2 regions of the Paenibacillus sp. DRB1-1 genome follow, and region 1 is predicted to be linked to the other one. Evidence: a T-box and tRNA genes for the amino acid it is inferred to sense, from the RefSeq annotation. Region 1 holds a T-box; the other holds one or more tRNA genes.
The links. The T-box of region 1 lies ahead of tyrS (tyrosine--tRNA ligase). A T-box ahead of a tRNA ligase gene usually reads a tRNA of that ligase, here a tRNA-Tyr.
Positions count from the first base shown of each region.

Region 1 (13,740 bases):
ACATGTTCTTTTTGTTACGATGTGAATAGGCCATACGACAAGACACAGAAAGGAATGTATATCCAATGGCGACGATGACAAAAATGACTACTGTTCAACAATTAAATACGGCTCTGGAAGCGTCATCAGACAAGCCGTTGCTTCTCTTTAAACATAGCACACGTTGTCCGATAAGTGCAGGCGCATATCAGGAAGTGGAGTCCTATTTGCATGGCGCTCCCAACGAAAATATTGAATACGGTATCATTTATGTAGTAGAAGATCGGCTGGTGTCCAATGAAACCGCGGACAGGCTTCAGGTAAAGCATGAATCCCCGCAGGCCATTTTAATCAAGGGCGGAGAGGCTGTTTGGCATACATCCCATTCGAATATTACAGCCCGTGCACTCCACGATCATCTCACATAGATAGAATGTGTGCTGTCGTTGCATAAAGTAGTATTTTGTCGTATCATGGTTCTAATTAGTTGATCTAGGATTCGGTTGAAAATTTATTGGCAATGGAGAGAAGGAATGTGACGGTAACGATCTATGATGTAGCTCGCGAAGCTGGTGTCTCAATGGCCACAGTGTCCCGCGTAGTTAACAATAATCCTAATGTGAAACCTCAGACCCGCAAGAAAGTGTACGAAGCGATTGAACAATTGGGATATCGCCCAAATGCGGTTGCTAGAGGTCTGGCCAGCAAGAAGACAACGACCGTCGGCGTGGTTATACCGGATATATCGAACTCAATTTTTGCAGAAATTGCGCGCGGTATTGAGGATATAGCGAATATGTATCACTATAATATTATTTTGTGTAATGCCGACAAGCGAAAAGAAAAAGAGATTCGTGTCATCAACACATTGCTTGAAAAGCAAGTGGATGGTCTTCTGTTCATGGGTGGTACAGTAACGGACGAGCATATTCAGGCGTTCCATACAGCTGCGGTCCCTATCGTTCTATGTGCAACGAGTGATGAAAAAGGAAGCTATCCTTCGGTCGATATCGACCATGAAGCCGCTGCTTTTGATGCAGTAAACACGTTGATCCGCCATGGACACCGTCAAATCGCAATGATCAGTGGTACGCTTCAAGACCCTGCAAACGGCTATGCACGTTTCCAAGGTTACAAGAGAGCACTGGAAACAGCCGGGATTGATTATCAGGAGGATCTCGTGCGAATCGGGAACTACCGTTATGAATCCGGTGTCGAAGCAATGAAATATTTTCTCGGCCTGAAGAAGAAGCCAAGTGCGATTTTTGCTGCTACGGATGAAATGGCAATTGGTGCGATCCACAGTATTCAGGATGAGGGATTGAAAGTTCCTGATGATTTTTCGGTAATCAGTGTTGACAATATTCGTATGGCTTCTATGGTTCGTCCTCAGCTGACAACCGTCGCGCAACCGATGTACGATTTGGGTGCGGTAGCGATGCGTTTGCTGACCAAGCTGATGAAAAAGGAAAACGTGGAGAATCCTCGCGTTATTTTGCCGCATGAAACAATTTTGCGGTTGTCAGTTAATTATTTAGACTAGACGCAGTGCTGAATAGGATATACCTCGATGAAAGCTCCTTTGATGGAGCTTTTTTCGCGGATATAAAGCTTCTTATGGACATCATCATCAAACCAAGAATAGAGGGATGCGTAATGAGCCGACTTTATGGATTAATGGGTGCTATGGATGAAGAAATTGAATTGCTGCTGGCAGCGATGACGGAAGCGAGCAAGACGGTCAAGGCTGGAATCACGTACACTACAGGAATCATTCACGGGCAAAGAGTCGTTGTCTGCAAATCCGGTGTAGGCAAGGTTAATGCTGCGGTAACAACACAAATCCTGATTGATCATTTTGGTGTAGAACAGATTATATTTACGGGAGTGGCAGGGGCAGTTCATCCCGATTTAAACATTGGGGATATTGTCATCTCATCAACATGTATGCAGCATGATATGGATGTAACGCCTTTGGGTTATGCCAGAGGGGTCATTCCTTATCAGGACACCTCAGAGTTTGTGGCTGATCCCAAGCTTGTAAGTCTAGCTGAGCAAGCCTGCAAATCGTTTGGCGATCGGTATATTGTCGGCAAGGTACTTTCTGGCGATCAATTTGTTGCAAATCGTGAGTTAGTGACTGCATTACATCAGGAAATGGACGGTGCTTGTACCGAAATGGAGGGTGCAGCTGTGGCTCAGACAGCTCATATGAACGCTGTGCCTTATGTTGTCCTACGATCTATGTCAGATAAGGCTGATGGATCGGCTCGCGTTAATTATGCTGAATTTACGGTAGAAGCTTCACATCGTTCGCATCGTATTGTGGAGTTCATGCTCAAGCATTTGGGCTAAGGGTATAATTTTTTAATACATGAATCTTCGGACAAACCGGATATGGTCAAACTGCTCCTGTGATGCGAGGGGCACATCCTTTCCCATTCGTACCATCAGACAGTTAGCAGGATGTGAGCATATTTCAGGATCATCCGTGGCGTACCAGACCATATCTACAGTTTTCATCAGACGTTCCATCATGCGGCGGTATTCCCATACGGAGAGACCGCTGCCTTTTAAATCCCAATGCCAATAGTATTCGGTCGTAAAAATAATATAGGATTCAAGCTGTCCGTCCTCAAAGGCAATCCGAATCATTCGGCTACCCAGGCCCAGACCACGATAGTCATCGGCTACCTCAACAGCTCCAAGTTCCAGTAAATCCTTCATGCCAGCTTCCGACCAGCGCTCCATCTCATCTGGGTAATGAAAAGTAACATATCCCAGAAGGGTTTCCCCGTTGTGGGCAATGATAATTCTGCCTTCTGGCAGTTCCGAAATATCCACCAACGCGTCGAACTGTTCCTTTGGTTTGCGAAAGGCATCTAATTGCTTGTGCATTTGAAATGAACGCAGATGATCCGCGGATACGGGGCCTTCTACATAGATTGTTTGTCCCTTATGATCCAGCGTGTCCAAGTGGTACAGTTTTAAATGCTGCATGTGTACGCCCTCCTTGTTCGCCATGAGCTCGTTCCTCATATCCCCTACTTATAGCAAAAAAACAATTAAATGAAAAGGATGGTCGTCACATCCTGACCTATGATATACTGTTTTAGACATAAAATGTTCACAATTAAGTGCTTAAATCAACCAGTACACCAAAGGACTTCATCTGCTTTATTGGTTTTGTAAGCGTTATCTTGTTCTGTGTGATTCTCATTAATCCATTGTGAGGAGGCTTAACGCATGAAGATTGAAGAACTCCAGACTGTAGTTCCCACATCCAACATGGGCCCGTATGAACAAGCTTACAACAACTTTCAGTGGGAGGATGCAGAGCGTCATTTTACGTGGTATGAAACAGGCAGGGTGAATATGGCACATGAAGCCATTGATCGACATGTACAGGAAGGACGAGGTGAGAAAGCGGCACTATTGTATTGTGACGCAAACCGTCACGAAACCTACACCTTCTCTCAGCTTCGTGCTAGCTCTAACAGGTTCGGAAATGTGCTGCGGAAATACGGTATTGGTAAAGGGGAGCGGGTATTTATTTTCATGCCACGTTCACCCGAGCTGGTTATTAGTTTACTTGGTGTTCTAAAGGTAGGGGCTGTTGTCGGTCCATTGTTTGAGGCGTTTATGGAAACTGCGGTTAAAGATCGATTGGAGGATAGTGGGGCGGTGGCATTAGTGACCACACCTGCGCTTCTGCCACGGGTAAAACGTGAGGAGCTTCCTGAGCTGCGACATATTTTTGTGGTTGGTGATATGGATGCACGCGAGCAGGGAATTATCGATTTCGAGACAGAAATGCTTATGTCCTCAGAGGAACTTGAGCCAGAATGGTTGAATCGTGAAGATGGATTAATTATTCACTATACATCAGGCTCAACAGGCAAGCCCAAAGGCGTGTATCATGTGCAAAATGCAATGATTCAGCATTACTATACTGGCAAAATGGTACTGGATTTGCGGGAAGATGATGTGTATTGGTGTACTGCTGATCCTGGCTGGGTCACGGGAACATCATACGGTATTTTTGCTCCATGGCTAAATGGAGCGACGAATGTCATTCGTGGGGGGCGTTTCAGCCCGGAAGACTGGTACCGCACGATTGAGCGTCACGAAGTGACCATATGGTATAGTGCTCCTACAGCGTTTCGAATGCTGATGAGCGCAGGAGAGCAGGTTGTTTCCAAATATGATCTCAGCAGCCTGCGGCATGTATTATCCGTCGGGGAACCGTTGAATCCAGAAGTGGTGCGATGGGGATGGCAAGTGTATACACAGCGCATTCATGATACTTGGTGGATGACGGAAACAGGAGCACAGTTGATCTGTAATTACCCTGAGCTGCCAATTAAGCCGGGTTCGATGGGAAAGCCACTCCCAGGTATTCAGGCTGCTATTTTGGACGACAGAGGGCAGGTGTTGCCTCCTAACCGGATGGGCCACTTGGCGATCCGTACACCATGGCCATCCATGATGAATCGTATATGGAACAATCCGAACAAGTTTCAGGAATATTTCCGCTTTCCCGGTTGGTATGTATCGGGTGATTCAGCTTACATGGATGAGGACGGATATTTCTGGTTTCAGGGTAGGATTGATGATGTCATTAACTCCTCCGGGGAGCGAATCGGCCCTTTTGAGGTGGAGAGCAAGCTTCTGGAGCATCCTGCTGTAGCGGAAGCCGGAGTCATTGGAAAACCAGATATTGTGCGGGGAGAGATTATCAAGGCTTTTGTTGCACTGCGTGAAGGCTATGCACCGTCTGAAGCTTTACAGCAGGACATCTATCGCTTCGTTAAGGAAGGGCTGTCTGCTCATGCTGCTCCACGCGAAATTGAGTTTAAGGAAAAGCTACCCAAAACCCGTTCCGGTAAAATTATGAGACGCGTGTTGAAAGCCTGGGAGCTTAACCTTCCTACAGGTGACTTATCTACCATAGAGGATTGAAGTGCTGTGCATATTAGAATTAAAAAAGGGAGTCTCCAAAGCCTTAACGGCTAAGGGGACTCCCTTTTTGTTAGGGTGAATCTCATATTCACCCAACCTATCACTTTCTGCTTTTGTCTTCAGTTATGGACGGACGGCTCCGGAAGGAGCCGATTCCCCCATGGCATTCATGGAAGTGACACGAAACCAGCCTTTTGGCTTTTTCCCCGACTTATATTCAAAGCTGGTAGATGCGGTAGAGCCTATGTTTGTAAAAGGCTCCGCACCGCTTTCGCTGTAATACACGTTATAGCCTGTAATAGCGTCCGCAGACTTACCTGCGCTCCATTGGAGCGCTACGGATGAGCCAGCGGCTTTAGCTTGGGGCTGTCCAGGGGCAGTAGGAACCTCTGTAGGTTGCACACCTGTTCCATCTCCCTCGCCCGGAACGTCTGGAGACTCAGAATCTGCAGGTGGCACCACAGGTGCTGCGCTTGCTTTCGGGCTTGGACCGGACTCATGGCCGCCTACATCAACGGCGGTCACGTAGTAGCTGGAGCTGCTGCCCCCAGGGCTGTCAGAGAACACCTTGGAGCCGTCAGCCATAACAACCTTGCCAAGCCGTTGGAAGCTACCCCCATCTGTAGAACGATACAGACGGTATCCTACGACGTCGCTGTTTCCGCTTGGGCTAAAGCTGATTATGGCTTTGCCGTCATTATAGCTTACGTTGACGCTAGATGGAGCGTTAGGGGCTGCTCCATCGTCCTTGCGTGGATCAATCTGAGTAGGAGCTTCCTTATCTGCATCCTGAGGCAGATAGTAGGACAACGAATTATGTCGTCTCATCACCTTAAAAGCTTGCTGAAGCTCTTTAATCAATTCTGAGATGGGCTTTTCCCGTTTCCTAACGGTCCGTTCATATAACATATCATCCGGTGTACCCTCACGTGGAATATAATTCACACCTTGATAGGTAATATATTTCGCACGGCTCACACCATTTTCACTGTTTTTAGGTGGATACTTACTGTTATAAATGTCCGAACCATACGCGGATGCTGTACGGCTTACAATGCCGTCAGGTCTCTTGAAGCTGTCCGTTTGAAACAGCTGAGCATCTTTAGCTGTTACTTCATTCATGATTAGAGCCCATAGGCGACGAGCCCGCTCTTTTTGGACTTTCGTTTCAAGCTTATTGACAGGTTGCTTGTAACCAACCCATACACCCAGCGTGACGTCAGGCGTAAAGCCCTCGAACCAAACATCAGTGTAGGATTGCGTAGTGCCTGTCTTGCCGGCAATCGGAATCTTGCCGGATTGATCAAAGTTCCGCTTCACCAGTCTGCCTGTGCCTTCCGACACGGCTGTACGCAACATATCTGTCATAAGGTAGGCGGTTTGCGGTGAGAAGGCCTGCACAGGATTAGCCTGATGCTTATATACAATATTGCCTTGCGAATCCACAATCTTTTCGATCATATAGGCGTCATTAAACACACCGCCGTTTGGAATGGCTCCATATGCATTCGTGAGTTCCTCGACGGTCACCCCATGGGCCAAGCCGCCAAGTACACCCGTTTGGGCGTTGTTATCACTGGATTCCAAGGTGGTGATACCCAGTTTTTTAGCAAAAGCCCAAGCATTGCTAATCCCTACTTTTTCGTTAAACAGCTTGAGTGCTATCGTATTTAGCGATTGATTCAGTGCATAACGCGCCGTAACCAATCCTTGATAGCGGTTGTTAGAATTTTTCGGAATATGATATCCATTACTGCCATCTTTCAAAATAATAGGGGCATCATCCACGATACTACCAGGCTGCACAAGACCGCTGTCCAATGCAGGGAGATAGGCAGCAATCGGTTTCATTGCCGAACCTGGTTGACGTACCATCTGCGTGGCATAATTCATCTGCTCCTTTTGGAAGTCCCGCCCTTCCATCATTCCAAGAATGGCGCCTGTTTTATGCTGAATCAGAATAGCCGCTGCTTGTTCGTCACCCTTGGTTTTACTAGTGGCAGAGAAGTTGTTTTTATTTTCTGCAATTTGACGCATAGATTTGTAGACGCTCTTATCAATGGTGGTATACACCATATAACCGCCTGTGCGAAGCTGCTGTTCGGCTTCTTTGAGTATATCGTTATCGTCCTTGGTCTTGGCATCTGCACTGGCATTAGCTGCTTGGCCCGGATTGGTGACAGACATGAGTGCCTGCGCAGCCTGTCGTTCTGTTTCCATCATAAGGTATGGATAGGTGTTATAAGCTTTAACAGTGCGTGGTGCGAGAGATTTTTTGATATCAAAAGCCATCGCTTCATCATACTGTGCTTTATTGATTTTATTCTCCTCCAGCATTCGACTGAGCACCAGGTGCTGGCGGTTGATGGCTCTTTTAAAGCCAGCTTCATTAAACTCGCCCTTACCGTTGTAAGCAGAATAAGAAGAAGGAAGCTGTGGCAAACCTGCCAGATAGGCGGCCTGGGCTACATTAATCTCATTCAGATCATTCTCATTAAAAATACCTTTGGCCGCTGCTTTAATGCCAAAGACGTTGTAACCGCTTGAACCGTTACCAAAAGGTACTTTATTGAGATAGGCTGTAATAATTTGTTGCTTGCTCAGGAAGCGCTCAAGGCGCAGAGACAGCAAAATTTCTTTGACCTTGCGGTCATCCGTGCGATCGAGATTTAGAAAGACACGACGCGCAAGCTGCTGGGTGAGGGTACTACCCCCGGTTTGTACGGATTCATGCAGCGCCTTTTGCTTCACAGCACGCAGCGTTCCCGACAGATCGACACCTTTATGCTCATAAAAATGATTATCTTCAATGGCAATGACTGCGTCAATGACGAGTTGTGGAATCTCCTTAAACGTGACAGGTCTTCGATCTTCTTCTGTCCGAAGTTGTCCGATGGGAGAGCCATCATTGAAATAAGCGAAGCCTGTAATTGCATTCTTATCTACTTCCTGTAAGATCATGGATCTGGAACGCACGGGTTCGCTTTTTACAATAGAAGCAACATAGCCGGCGGCGGCCCCTCCTGCAAATAGTGCCCCCATAAAACCGATGATGATGACCCACTTTATGACACGGCCGAGCCTTCGCATGGTTGTCCTCAAGCGGGAAGGCTTTGGCGCTGATACATTGTTTTTTTCTTCAACCATTAAGTCTTCCTCCTTTATAACAGCCATTATTATAGCATAAAATTACAAAATGAACCCATATGCTAAAAAGCCTGTCTTTTGGTGTCGTTGACTACATAAAAGCAGTGTGTTATAAATAGGTCAAAGTAAATATCGTGAAAAGCAGAGAAAGACTTCAGTAGAAGGCGGAATCACGTTGTGCAGAGAGCCGATGGGTGGTGTGAATCGGTAGCGTCCCTCCTTTGAATTACCGTCTGGAGCTGTCTGGATGAATGGTAAGCATTTGCAGGTTTGCGAAGCTACCATAGTAATCCAGTACCGGGTGTAGGCCCGTTATAGGAATGAAGTGAAAGAAATGTCTGTCTTTGACATGCGTTTCTTTAATTAGGGTGGTAACGCGAGTAGCTCCTTCTCGTCCCTTGGGATGAAAGGGGCTTTTTGGTTTGTCTAATATGTAATATTTTGGATGAAAAATAGGAGGTATACAGGATGAAGTGGGAAGAATTGAAGCCGGAGCAACAGGTAGAGGTCGAGCGACAGCTAGAGGTGATACAGCGGGGTGTGGCGGAGATTGTACCGGAGGATGAGCTGAAGCGTAAGGTAATTAAGTCGGTCGTTAGCGGCGAGCCGCTCAAAATTAAGCTGGGTCTTGATCCATCTGCGCCAGACATTCACATCGGACATACGGTTGTTATGCACAAACTGCGCCAGTTCCAGGAATTAGGCCATCAAGTGCAACTGATTATCGGAGATTTTACAGGCAGAATTGGTGATCCGACAGGTAAATCGGAGACTCGTAAGCAACTGACTGAGGAAGATGTACAGCGTAATGCACAAACGTACAAGGAACAAATTTTTAAAATTCTCGATCCTGAAAAAACAAAGGTATTCTACAATTCCGAATGGTTAGGGCCAATGTCTTTTGCTGATGTAGTAACCCTGTCGGCCAAAGTAACGGTTGCCCGTATGTTGGAACGAGATGATTTTACAAAAAGGTACCAAAACGGATTGCCGATCAGCATCCATGAGTTCTTTTACCCGCTGATGCAGGGCATGGATTCCGTGGCTCTCCAAAGCGATATTGAATTGGGGGGGACGGATCAGAAGTTTAATCTGCTGATGGGCAGAACCCTGCAAAAAGAATACGGAGTTGAGCCGCAGGCTACTATTACATTACCATTGCTTGAAGGGCTGGATGGCGTCCAGAAGATGAGCAAAAGTTTGGGGAACTACATTGGTGTTGATGAGGAGCCGAACGAAATATACGGGAAATCCATGTCCGTTCCTGACGAGCTGATGCTGAAATATTTTGAGCTTGCAACGGATATCAACAACGAGGAGCTGGCAGAGCTGGCGAAAGGTGTTAAGGACGGCTCAGTACATCCACGTGATGCCAAAATGAAGCTGGCTGGAACGTTAGTGCGCATGTACCACGGCGAAGAAGCAGAGGAAGCAGCGAAGCAGCATTTTGTGACCGTATTCCAGCAACGTGCGCTGCCTGACGATATTGAAGAGTTCACCTTGACGGCTGATCAGTTAGAAGAAGGTGGCATTCGTGTGATCCAGTTGCTGACTCATCTGGGCTTTGCAGCATCAAATGGTGAAGCCAAGCGCAGTATTCAGCAGGGTTCGGTCAAAATTAACGAAGAGAAATGGACCGATGTGAATGAAGCATACACGCCGAAGGAAGGCGACATTGTGCAGGTAGGTAAACGGAAATTTGCTAAAATCAAGCTTGGATAATGAAAATATATTCAAAAGCAGCACTGAGATTGTATCGATCTCAGCGTTGCTTTTTTTTCTGATAAGTGAAAAGTCATGGTAAACTTAGCACAAATAATCAAACATGTAGGTAAAGAGTTATACATAATGAAAACGTAGGTTGCACAATTTGGGTGTAGGATTGATAACCAAAACAATTACAAGTGCGGGGAAGGATTATATGGACTACTTTAAACGAATTCAGTGTGCGATTGAGTTTATTGAATTGAATCTCCGGGAGGATTTAAAAATTGCCGAGATTGCTTCACAGGCATGCTTTTCAGCTTTTCATTTCCAACGGGTTTTTCAGGCCATTTCGGGTTTTACGGTTCAACAATATATAAGAAGGAGAAGATTGTCCGAGGCGGCTGAACAGCTAAAACAATCCAATCAAAAAGTGTTGGACATTGCTATTGAGTATCAGTACAACTCACAAGAAGCTTTTACCCGCGCTTTTGAAAAGAACTTTGGGATCACTCCTGGGAAGTATCGTAACGGTAATATTGAGCTTCCTGCGCAAAGTAAAATCAATTTTCTGGATTACCAAAAAAATACGATGGGGGATTTGGATGTGAATAAGCCGGTGATATTGCAGCTCGAAACGGTCAAAATTGTAGGATATGAATATAAAACAAATCTGAACAATGAGCAGCACTATAAAGAAATCCCAGGGTTTTATGGGCACTTTGGAGCAAATGAATATTTTATGTATATCCCGAACAAAATTGCACCGGGAATGTCATATGGGGTTGCCTGTCGATTTGAAGACAACGGTGCATTTTCATTTGTGGTAGGCGAGGCAGTTGAAAAAGAGTCAAAAGAACTGGCAGAGGGTTTTATATATATGGAGATTCCAGCAGGGAAGTATGCTGAGTTTGACGCTTCGGGTTCAGATGGACGGGTTCAGAATATACGAGATTTTATCTATGGCACATGGCTTCCTAATTCTAATTTTGAACGGAGGGAGGGGCCTGATTTTGAAATTACGGACGTGATGAATTCCTCCTATCCAGATCATTTGAGTATGAAGGTATACATCCCCATTGAATAATACCCTCAGGCTCGATGCATAGGGAATATAAAAAAGCACCCGAATAAATTCGAGTGCTTTTTGGTGCTAATGCAAGGATTAGCGGTTGTAGAATTCGACGATTTGTTTTTCATCGATATCTTGGGACAATTCGCCACGCTCAGGCAAACGAATGAATTTACCTTCCAGAGCTGCGTCATTGTACTCCAGGTAAGCTGCCAAGTGGTTGCGGTTTTCCAAAGCTTCTTTAATGGAAGACAGGGAACGACTTCTTTCACGAAGACCGATCACGTCGCCAAGACTTACTTGGTAAGAAGCGATGTCAACTTTTTTACCGTTCACAGTAACGTGACCGTGAGCTACCAATTGACGTGCGCCTGCACGGGAATTAGCAAAGCCAAGACGGAACACAAGGTTGTCCAGGCGGCTTTCCAGCAAGAACATAAAGTTTTCACCAGCGATACCGTGCATGTGTTGAGCTTTGTTGAACAGGGTACGGAATTGTTTTTCACCCAAGCCGTACATGTGACGCAGCTTTTGTTTCTCTTGAAGCTGCATACCGTAGTTGCTGATTTTTCTCCGTTGGTTTGCACCATGTTGTCCCGGAGGGAAAGGGCGTTTCAATTCTTTACCTGTGCCGCTCAGGGAAATACCGAGACGACGGCTCAATTTAAATTTAGGACCAGTGTAACGTGCCATTATAGAGTTAACTCCTTCATAATTAAAATTTGAGTTGGGGCTCTCTTTGCGCTCCAATTTGTTCGGCGCTACCAATTAAGGTAAGACGCACTACTGACAGAAAAGTTCAGCCGCTGTCCTGTCAGCAACAAAAAAGATGAGGGTGACACAAACTGTTACGCCCAAAATTTAAGATCCGCACAGTAGATAGTTCTGCCGTACAGTCTTTTTCATTAATATATACTATATGTAAAAGTGGGTCAATGTCAAGAAAAGAAAAAGAATGAAAACGTCAGATTTTGTCGATAGGGCTTAAGAACTAAAAAAGTGGGACGAATTTCTGAAAAATGGATGCAAATTTCTAGAGTTGAGAGTAAAATAGATCATATTATGAGCTATAGTGGTGTATAGCCGCTGTCTTGGTACAGCTAATTTTGCTGTGAAGGAGCGCCTTAATATGTCGGAATTTTCAACAACGGATCAGCAAATGCTTGACAGTAAAACAGTCCAGGCTGGCGGTGCTCCGCTGTTTGATGATAAAGGATATACGTCTTTTGCCTGGCTCCAGAACATGGATATGACACCCTATGATTTCCCCTATATTAACCAGCTGCTTGTCCAAGGATATCGGAGTTGGTTACAGCAGAGCAATGGTATATCCTGGATTAACGAAGAATATACTGCTGTTTTTAATTTTATAGGTGTTCGTGTTGCTGGTAGGCAAGAAGATGATGACGAGGATTTGGATTTGGTCGAACGTTGTTGCATATCTAGAGAGATGGAAGTGAGTCAGCGCAAACTTCGTGATGGAAGCCTTGCGGTTGTGTATATGGTTCCCATACTATGTCGTAATTACAAGAGGGAGCCCTTTGCCGCTCTTCGTTTTACACGGCCTGCTCAACATTCTATCTCAAATCAGGACACATTGTTAGCAGCTGCTTTACATTTTAAATCCTGCTTTTACTCGAAGTTTGAGTATATATTTATGGAAGATATCCTTGGGATGCAGAATCGAAGCGATCGTGAAGGTAGACGGCGTTCTATTTTATTTCAGATTGTAAAACGGATGCATGACAAAATTGACGTGGAAGGCGTGCTGGATGAGGTATTCGGGAGCATCGCCTATTTGTTTCCCCATGTAGATATCACCTTGTATATGAGTCAGGATCGACACAGTCGCAATCCGCAGGTCAAACCTTTGCTGCTGCATGAACGGGACGAAGATGTATGCGTCCGTGCATTTATGAAAGGGCAAATGGCTGTGAATGAGCCTGTCGGTACACAAGATGAAATGACTGAAATTGCCATCCCATTACGTGGCAAGCAGGGTGTATACGGTGTTTTCCATATGATCCTTCCATCGGGTGCGGATAGTATGAAAAAAGTGGATGTAGAGCTGATTGCCATGATGGCGGATACGGCTGGCACTGCATTTGAAAATGCGAAGCTGCTTGAGCAATCGAATGTACTTATCCATGAATTGCGTCTCATTAATGAACTGGTTCAGCGCTTGAATCAGAGCCTGAAGTTAAATGAAATATTTGAATTTGCCGTGCAGGAGTTATTAAAAATGTTCATGGCGGACTTTTGTTGTATTGTACAGCTTGATCAGGATGGAGACTGTTTTAAGGTCATGTCGAGCAATGTGGAAAGCTTAAGATTGGAAAGTTACCCTCTTGAAGATGGATTTGCTGGACTGATACGCTTAACAGGAGAACCAGTGATTGTGTCGGACTATAGAAAGGATGGGAAGATAACCTCTCATTTTATGGATGCGACGGACTCCCAGTCTTTGATGGCTGTACCTATGAAGACCAGCGGTACTCCTAAAGGGGTTATACTATTGTCCAGCAAGCTTCCACACTTTTTCTCTTACGATAATTACAAAATGCTGCAAATGCTAGCCCCTCATATCGGGTTGGCGGTAACCAATGCTATGCTGCACGCTGAGGTGCGGCGGCTGGCTAATATGGATATGTTAACAGGTCTGTATGTACGTCATTATGTGGACCAAATCATTCAGCAACATCAGGAAAAGGATTTCTGTGGATCTCTTATTTTGGTTGATATTGATCAATTCAAACAGGTGAATGATACGCATGGGCATCAGACGGGTGACGAAATTTTAAAAAGCGTCAGCAATATTGTTCGTTCGGCGACTCGCGATGAGGATGTATGTGCCAGATGGGGCGGCGAGGAGCTTG
Region 1 is NZ_JBODQH010000001.1:4,795,337-4,809,076, forward strand. Features, by position in the region: gene ytxJ (bacillithiol system redox-active protein YtxJ) at 66-407, shown strand; gene ccpA (catabolite control protein A) at 515-1,522, shown strand; gene ACQW03_RS21360 (5'-methylthioadenosine/adenosylhomocysteine nucleosidase) at 1,636-2,334, shown strand; gene ACQW03_RS21365 (GNAT family N-acetyltransferase) at 2,347-2,979, opposite strand; gene acsA (acetate--CoA ligase) at 3,226-4,941, shown strand; gene ACQW03_RS21375 (transglycosylase domain-containing protein) at 5,065-8,088, opposite strand; T-box leader at 8,224-8,490, shown strand; gene tyrS (tyrosine--tRNA ligase) at 8,557-9,810, shown strand; gene ACQW03_RS21385 (AraC family transcriptional regulator) at 10,010-10,879, shown strand; gene rpsD (30S ribosomal protein S4) at 10,958-11,557, opposite strand; gene ACQW03_RS21395 (sensor domain-containing diguanylate cyclase) at 11,994-13,740, shown strand, end outside.

Region 2 (6,916 bases), 2.7 Mb from region 1:
AACGTTATTTCAGAACAGCTAGTTCATAAAATGTCATGTGTTCAGTTTCATTTACTATAAATACATTATTGGTAATTAGCCGCTATACCGTTGATTAGTCTTTTTTGTAATCTATGTTGTTCGTTACCCCATGTGCTAGATTGTTAGAAGACATGCAGCAAGGCGAAGTCTCTTGGACCCCGCCTAATGGTATTCATAATATTAGAGGCGACAAATTTCATGGGCACATTGGCCGTACGAAGGACAGCAGCACATGCCACGTAATACCTTGAGATCGTGAATGACAATCTTTCCATCCCTTGTATCTAAAGTTCCTTGCTCTTTCAGCGCGCTCAGCATCCGGTTCACACTCTCTCGGGTCGCTCCAATCATCTCACCTAATTCGGAGTGACTTAGCTTCATATTTAGTAAAATGCCATCCTTCACAGCCACGCCACATGTATTGCTAGCACGGATCAATGTAGACGCTAGTGCTCCAGTTTTACCATACAACAGTAAGTCCCGAAAACGCGATTGCATAATGCGTTGCTTCATCGCCATCCACTGGATGAACTGAAGTGCCATTTCCCCATTTTTGGACAAGAGCGACTCCAAATCCTTAACAAGCACGACGCCTAACTCACACACATCGGCTGTTTCCGCAGTGCAGCTATACTCTTCTCCATCTATCCCGCTAAATTCCCCAATTAAGTCGCCTTGATGCTGAATGGTCAGAATCAGTTCTTTACCATCTTCTGTCGATTTTCGAAGTTTAACATGACCTGAATGTATATAATAAAGCTGCTCTGCATCATCGCCCTCTCGGAAAAGCATAACGCCTGCCTTTACCTTCTTCCAGGACATAATATCTTTTAGCAGATCAAAATGTTCTTCTGTCAAATAAATCTGAATTCCCGTGCGTTCCGCTTCGTCCCCAAACCGTTCCATACAAGTGGCTTGCATGTTAGCGTCCTCCTCGTGTTTACCTGATATCTATATCATAATGTTTTAATGTCTGGGTTGTTATCGGGAGAACACCTGATTTTATACCTTCCTACTCCCTGATTTGCTGTGATAAATATCACTCCAGATGTAAGCTAACACCCCATTTATCGGCCTTATCCCTACTCCTTACCCGACCTGATGAAAAGTCAGTGTTTCCTGCGCCTATAGATCAGGGGGTTCCCTGATCTACTTTTGTAACTGCCGGAACTACAATGAATTAGAGATATAGTTTGGTTATGAAAAAGGATGTGTCTTCTATGCTACAAATAACGGATGAAATGCGAAAAGAACTGAACCAATTGAGAGATACTACTTATGGTGATCTCACTGCCCTTGCATTTATGTCCAAGTCGGGTGGTAAGTTGCATTGGTATTACGCCTCCGGTAGCCGAAGCAATCGCTATCGCCTTATTTCTTTTAAGATTGGTCATGGTATTGCCGGGATGGCTGTTCGCTTGGGACGTACCGTGACTGTAAGTGCTTTGCTATCAGGTAGTATACGTATGCGTCAGGAATGTGCACTAATGCTGGCCGAGCAGCTTCACTCTGCTGTTGCTATTCCCTTTTCCAGCACAGGGGATCTGCCCAACGGTGTGCTGCTTCTTGGTAATCGTGATGTGAGGATGTTCACAGAGTCTGATGTAGCCGAGGCCACTCAAGTCGCTCAACGCCTTAGCCAACTATGTGCTTACCCTCTTATTCCATAGATCAACAATGTTTCTGTAGATAATGAAACTCATAAAATACTTGATATGACTGTCCCTAACTATCTTTGTTGATTGAAATCCCTAAAATTTGCTATGATTATGACAAAACGCACGGTTTTTTTACCGTTCGAGGGGATGACAAATTGATTCGCATACTAGTAGTGGATGATCACGTTGTCGTACGTTCTGGCCTCATGGCCCTATTGGACGGCAAAAACGGTATCAAGGTAGTAGGAGATGCAGCAGACGGGGATGAGGCAATCCGCAAGGCAGTGGAGCTACAACCTAATGTCGTGCTCATGGATTTTAGCATGCCACCTGGCAAAGATGGTCTCACGGCAACCACTGAATTAAAAAAACAGTTGCCCGATACAGAAGTCCTTATTTTAACGATGCATGATGATGAAGAATATCTGTTCCGGGCCATTCAGGCTGGAGCATCCGGATATATTTTAAAAAGCGCACCTCACGAGGAGTTGCTCGCTGCCATCCAGTCTGTAGCCGAGGGTAGTGCCTATTTGTACCCGAATGCAACCAAACGACTGATGAGTGAATATCTGGACAAAATCAAGCAGGAAGGCATAGCCGGACCCTATGAATCCTTATCTGAGCGGGAAAAGGAGATTCTATCGTGGGTAGCCAAAGGATATGCCAACAAGGAAATTGCCGAGCACCTTGTGATTAGCGTCAAAACCGTAGAGTCCCATAAAAGTAACCTTATGGAGAAGCTTAACTTGAAAACACGACCTGAGCTAGTCAAATTCGCACTAAAAAAGGGGCTGCTCCATTATGAATGAACCTTCTAATCCTTTACTGCAGCATGCCTTTGGTGAATCAACCGATACACTGCTGAATGATCTGGAAATTTATATACCAGAGTCCCCTTTTCTCCATGCACTGCGTAACTCACTCCACCAACTATCCAATCTTAAATTTGCTCTAGATACGTCTTCCATCGTTGCTTTGACCGATCATCGAGGTATTATTCAGTACGTGAACGACAAGTTCTGTGAGATTTCGCAATATAGTCGTGAAGAGCTGATCGGTCAGGATCATCGTCTCATTAATTCAGGCTATCATACCCCTGCCTTCATGAAAAACCTGTGGACTACAATCCGTTCAGGTGAGGTATGGCAAGGAGAAATACGTAATCGAGCTAAAGATAACAGCTACTACTGGGTGAATACTACGATCGTTCCGTTTATGGACGAGGAAGGTAAACCCTATCAGTACTTAGCGATCCGCAATGAGGTCACTAAACTGAAGCAGGTAGAAGCAGAACTCCAGTCTATGATGACGCAAGTCATGCAAATACAGGAAGAAGAACGTAAACGCTTTTCAAGAGAGCTACATGATGGGATAGGGCAAAGCTTATTTTCACTTATTATTCAGTTAGACAGCCAACTTGCCGAACAACCTAGTGCTGCTCTGGAGAGTCTTCGTTCGCAGGTGACCGACATCATCAAAGATGTTCGTGGTCTAGCGTGGGAACTTCGTCCCTCAGTTCTGGATGATTTGGGTGTCGTACCAGCTATAAGAACCTATATTGAAAACTTCTGTTCTCATTACGGGATTGAGGTGCATTTTCAATGCACTCTACGTAAACGCCTTGATATTCGCAAGGAAATAGCAATTTATCGGATTGTACAGGAGGCATTAACGAATGTAGCCAAATACGCAGATGTAGCGGAGGCATATGTCGACGTTGAGGATCAAGATGAAATGATACAAGTGACCATTCGGGATGAGGGCATTGGATTCTCTGGAAAGTCCCAAGGAGAAGGAGTTGGATTGTTTAGTATGGAAGAACGAGCTAGAGGGGTAGGGGGATTTATGAGCATGACCTCTGCTCCAGATGAGGGAACCTCCATCCAGCTGACCATTCCCGTGTAAAAACTGTCCACTAGATCGGTTATCGGTGTATACCAGTTGTATGGATCAGAACGATATACACCGATACCGAGATTATGAATAATCAACACATTGTGGGTACATGAGAATAAATACAAAAAAAGAGAGAGCTCTGTCCCCAGACAGGCTCTCTTTATTTATAAGGTGTCACCACTGAGGCAACAAGAATCCGCTATAGCAAAAAGCGGGTGATGGGAATCGAACCCACGCTACCAGCTTGGAAGGCTGGAGTTCTACCATTGAACTACACCCGCAAATCAGTATCGGGATGACACGATTTGAACATGCGACCCCCTGGTCCCAAACCAGGTGCTCTACCAAGCTGAGCTACATCCCGACATTATACTTTTTTTAAGAAATGGCGCGCCCTGAGAGATTCGAACTCCCGGCCTTTTGATTCGTAGTCAAACGCTCTATCCAGCTGAGCTAAGGGCGCATATTTAAATCCATAATGAGCAGTCAAGGCGCCACCCAGATTTGAACTGGGGAATGAAGCTTTTGCAGAGCTTTGCCTTACCACTTGGCTATGGCGCCGTATGGATAATGGAGCGGACGACGGGAATCGAACCCGCGACCCTCGCCTTGGCAAGGCGATGCTCTACCGCTGAGCCACGTCCGCAAAATATGGTGCGGTCGAGAGGACTCGAACCTCCACGGGGGGTTAGCCCACACGGACCTGAACCGTGCGCGTCTGCCAATTCCGCCACGACCGCAAAATAACTATAAATGGTGAGCCATGAAGGACTCGAACCTTCGACACCCTGATTAAAAGTCAGGTGCTCTACCAACTGAGCTAATGGCTCTTAATGGCTGGGGATATAGGATTTGAACCTATGCATGACGGAGTCAAAGTCCGTTGCCTTACCGCTTGGCTAATCCCCAATAAATTAAGAATAAAGGGCGGCCGATGGGGCTTGAACCCACGAATGCCGGAGTCACAGTCCGGTGCGTTAACCACTTCGCCACGACCGCCATATGATTATGAAAAGACTGGTGGAGGATGATGGATTCGAACCACCGAACCCGTAAGGGAGCAGATTTACAGTCTGATGCGTTTGGCCACTTCGCTAATCCTCCAAAATGGTGCCGGCGAGAGGACTTGAACCCCCAACCTACTGATTACAAGTCAGTTGCTCTACCAGTTGAGCTACACCGGCACATTACTCATTTCCCACTTGAAAGGTGGCTCGGGACGGAATCGAACCGCCGACACGAGGATTTTCAGTCCTCTGCTCTACCGACTGAGCTACCGAGCCATAATTTGTTTTATTACTACACCATATAATCCGCACTATATATGCTAACTATATATGAGGTTAAAATGGCGGAACTGACGGGATTCGAACCCGCGATCTCCTGCGTGACAGGCAGGCATGTTAGGCCTCTACACCACAGTTCCAGAGGCATTTCCAATAGGAAATTAATTGCGGGGGCAGGATTTGAACCTACGACCTTCGGGTTATGAGCCCGACGAGCTACCGAACTGCTCCACCCCGCGACATTAAAAGGGATTTATCAAATTTTCTTATGGTGGAGGCTGAGGGGTTCGAACCCCCGACCCTCTGCTTGTAAGGCAGATGCTCTCCCAGCTGAGCTAAGCCTCCATATTATGACCCGTAGGGGATTCGAACCCCTGTTACCTCCGTGAAAGGGAGGTGTCTTAACCCCTTGACCAACGGGCCTTACAAAATAAGTTCTGATTCCAATAAATTTATGGCGGAGAGAGAGGGATTCGAACCCTCGCACCGCTTTCGCAGTCTAACCCCTTAGCAGAGGGTCCCCTTATAGCCACTTGGGTATCTCTCCGAGTAGCGGCAGAGGGGATCGAACCCCCGACCTCACGGGTATGAACCGTACGCTCTAGCCAGCTGAGCTACGCCGCCACCTTATATATAAAATTCAGAAATATTCAAAACATGGCTCCCCGAACAGGACTCGAACCTGTGACAACTCGATTAACAGTCGAGTGCTCTACCAACTGAGCTATCAGGGAATATTGGTGGAGCCAAGCGGGATCGAACCGCTGACCTCCTGCGTGCAAGGCAGGCGCTCTCCCAGCTGAGCTATGGCCCCAATCTTTTTGTTATTCTAGAAGTGGTGGGCCTTAGTGGACTCGAACCACCGACCTCACCCTTATCAGGGGTGCGCTCTAACCAGCTGAGCTAAAGGCCCTAACATGTAAAACTTCATCATCCTTTAAAGGATATCGCTTGGCGACGTCCTACTCTCCCAGGACCCTGCGGTCCAAGTACCATCGGCGCTGGAGGGCTTAACGGTCGTGTTCGGGATGGGTACGTGTGGAACCCCTCCGCTATCGCCACCAAACATGAATTTGCTGTGCAAATTCTACCGTACGGTTATTCGGTTCATCACTTATCGTGTGAATGAATAGCCATGCGCTTGTCGTATGTCACTTGTACATACCTTCAAGGTTACACCCTGAAAACTGGATCCGAAACTCATTTGCGTTTTATTTTAGGATAAGCCCTCGACCGATTAGTATTGGTCAGCTCCATGCATTACTGCACTTCCACCCCCAACCTATCTACCTCGTCGTCTTCAAGGGGTCTTACTAATTGGGAAATCTCATCTTGAGGGGGGCTTCACGCTTAGATGCTTTCAGCGCTTATCCCTTCCGTACATAGCTACCCAGCGGTGCTCCTGGCGGAACAACTGGTACACCAGCGGTACGTCCATCCCGGTCCTCTCGTACTAAGGACAGCTCCTCTCAAATTTCCTACGCCCACGACAGATAGGGACCGAACTGTCTCACGACGTTCTGAACCCAGCTCGCGTACCGCTTTAATGGGCGAACAGCCCAACCCTTGGGACCTACTTCAGCCCCAGGATGCGATGAGCCGACATCGAGGTGCCAAACCTCCCCGTCGATGTGGACTCTTGGGGGAGATAAGCCTGTTATCCCCAGGGTAGCTTTTATCCGTTGAGCGATGGCCCTTCCATGCGGTACCACCGGATCACTAAGCCCGACTTTCGTCCCTGCTCGACTTGTAGGTCTCGCAGTCAAGCTCCCTTCTGCCTTTGCACTCTTCGAATGATTTCCAACCATTCTGAGGGAACCTTGGGGCGCCTCCGTTACTCTTTAGGAGGCGACCGCCCCAGTCAAACTGCCCACCTGACACTGTCCTCGCACCGGATTACGGTACCAAGTTAGAACCTAGATACGATCAGGGTGGTATCCCAAGGATGCCTCCCCTCAAGCTGGCGCTCAAAGTTCTACGGCTCCCACCTATCCTGTACAGATCGTACCCAAATTCAATATCAAGCTGCAGTAAAGCTCCATGGGGTCTTTCCGT
Region 2 is NZ_JBODQH010000001.1:2,100,025-2,106,940, forward strand. Features, by position in the region: gene ACQW03_RS09260 (Crp/Fnr family transcriptional regulator) at 202-942, opposite strand; gene ACQW03_RS09265 (GAF domain-containing protein) at 1,242-1,691, shown strand; gene ACQW03_RS09270 (response regulator) at 1,835-2,488, shown strand; gene ACQW03_RS09275 (PAS domain-containing sensor histidine kinase) at 2,481-3,584, shown strand; tRNA gene ACQW03_RS09280 (tRNA-Gly) at 3,786-3,856, opposite strand; tRNA gene ACQW03_RS09285 (tRNA-Pro) at 3,866-3,939, opposite strand; tRNA gene ACQW03_RS09290 (tRNA-Arg) at 3,962-4,038, opposite strand; tRNA gene ACQW03_RS09295 (tRNA-Cys) at 4,065-4,136, opposite strand; tRNA gene ACQW03_RS09300 (tRNA-Gly) at 4,147-4,221, opposite strand; tRNA gene ACQW03_RS09305 (tRNA-Leu) at 4,228-4,315, opposite strand; tRNA gene ACQW03_RS09310 (tRNA-Lys) at 4,330-4,405, opposite strand; tRNA gene ACQW03_RS09315 (tRNA-Gln) at 4,410-4,484, opposite strand; tRNA gene ACQW03_RS09320 (tRNA-His) at 4,502-4,574, opposite strand; tRNA gene ACQW03_RS09325 (tRNA-Tyr) at 4,594-4,679, opposite strand; tRNA gene ACQW03_RS09330 (tRNA-Thr) at 4,684-4,759, opposite strand; tRNA gene ACQW03_RS09335 (tRNA-Phe) at 4,786-4,858, opposite strand; tRNA gene ACQW03_RS09340 (tRNA-Asp) at 4,925-5,001, opposite strand; tRNA gene ACQW03_RS09345 (tRNA-Met) at 5,027-5,100, opposite strand; tRNA gene ACQW03_RS09350 (tRNA-Val) at 5,131-5,206, opposite strand; tRNA gene ACQW03_RS09355 (tRNA-Glu) at 5,213-5,284, opposite strand; tRNA gene ACQW03_RS09360 (tRNA-Ser) at 5,317-5,408, opposite strand; tRNA gene ACQW03_RS09365 (tRNA-Met) at 5,412-5,485, opposite strand; tRNA gene ACQW03_RS09370 (tRNA-Asn) at 5,520-5,595, opposite strand; tRNA gene ACQW03_RS09375 (tRNA-Ala) at 5,600-5,675, opposite strand; tRNA gene ACQW03_RS09380 (tRNA-Ile) at 5,698-5,774, opposite strand; rRNA gene rrf (5S ribosomal RNA) at 5,811-5,927, opposite strand; rRNA gene ACQW03_RS09390 (23S ribosomal RNA) at 6,079-6,916, opposite strand, start outside.
Region 2: it has a tRNA-Tyr gene. The T-box ahead of tyrS (tyrosine--tRNA ligase) is inferred to sense a tRNA for this amino acid. The anticodon was not compared.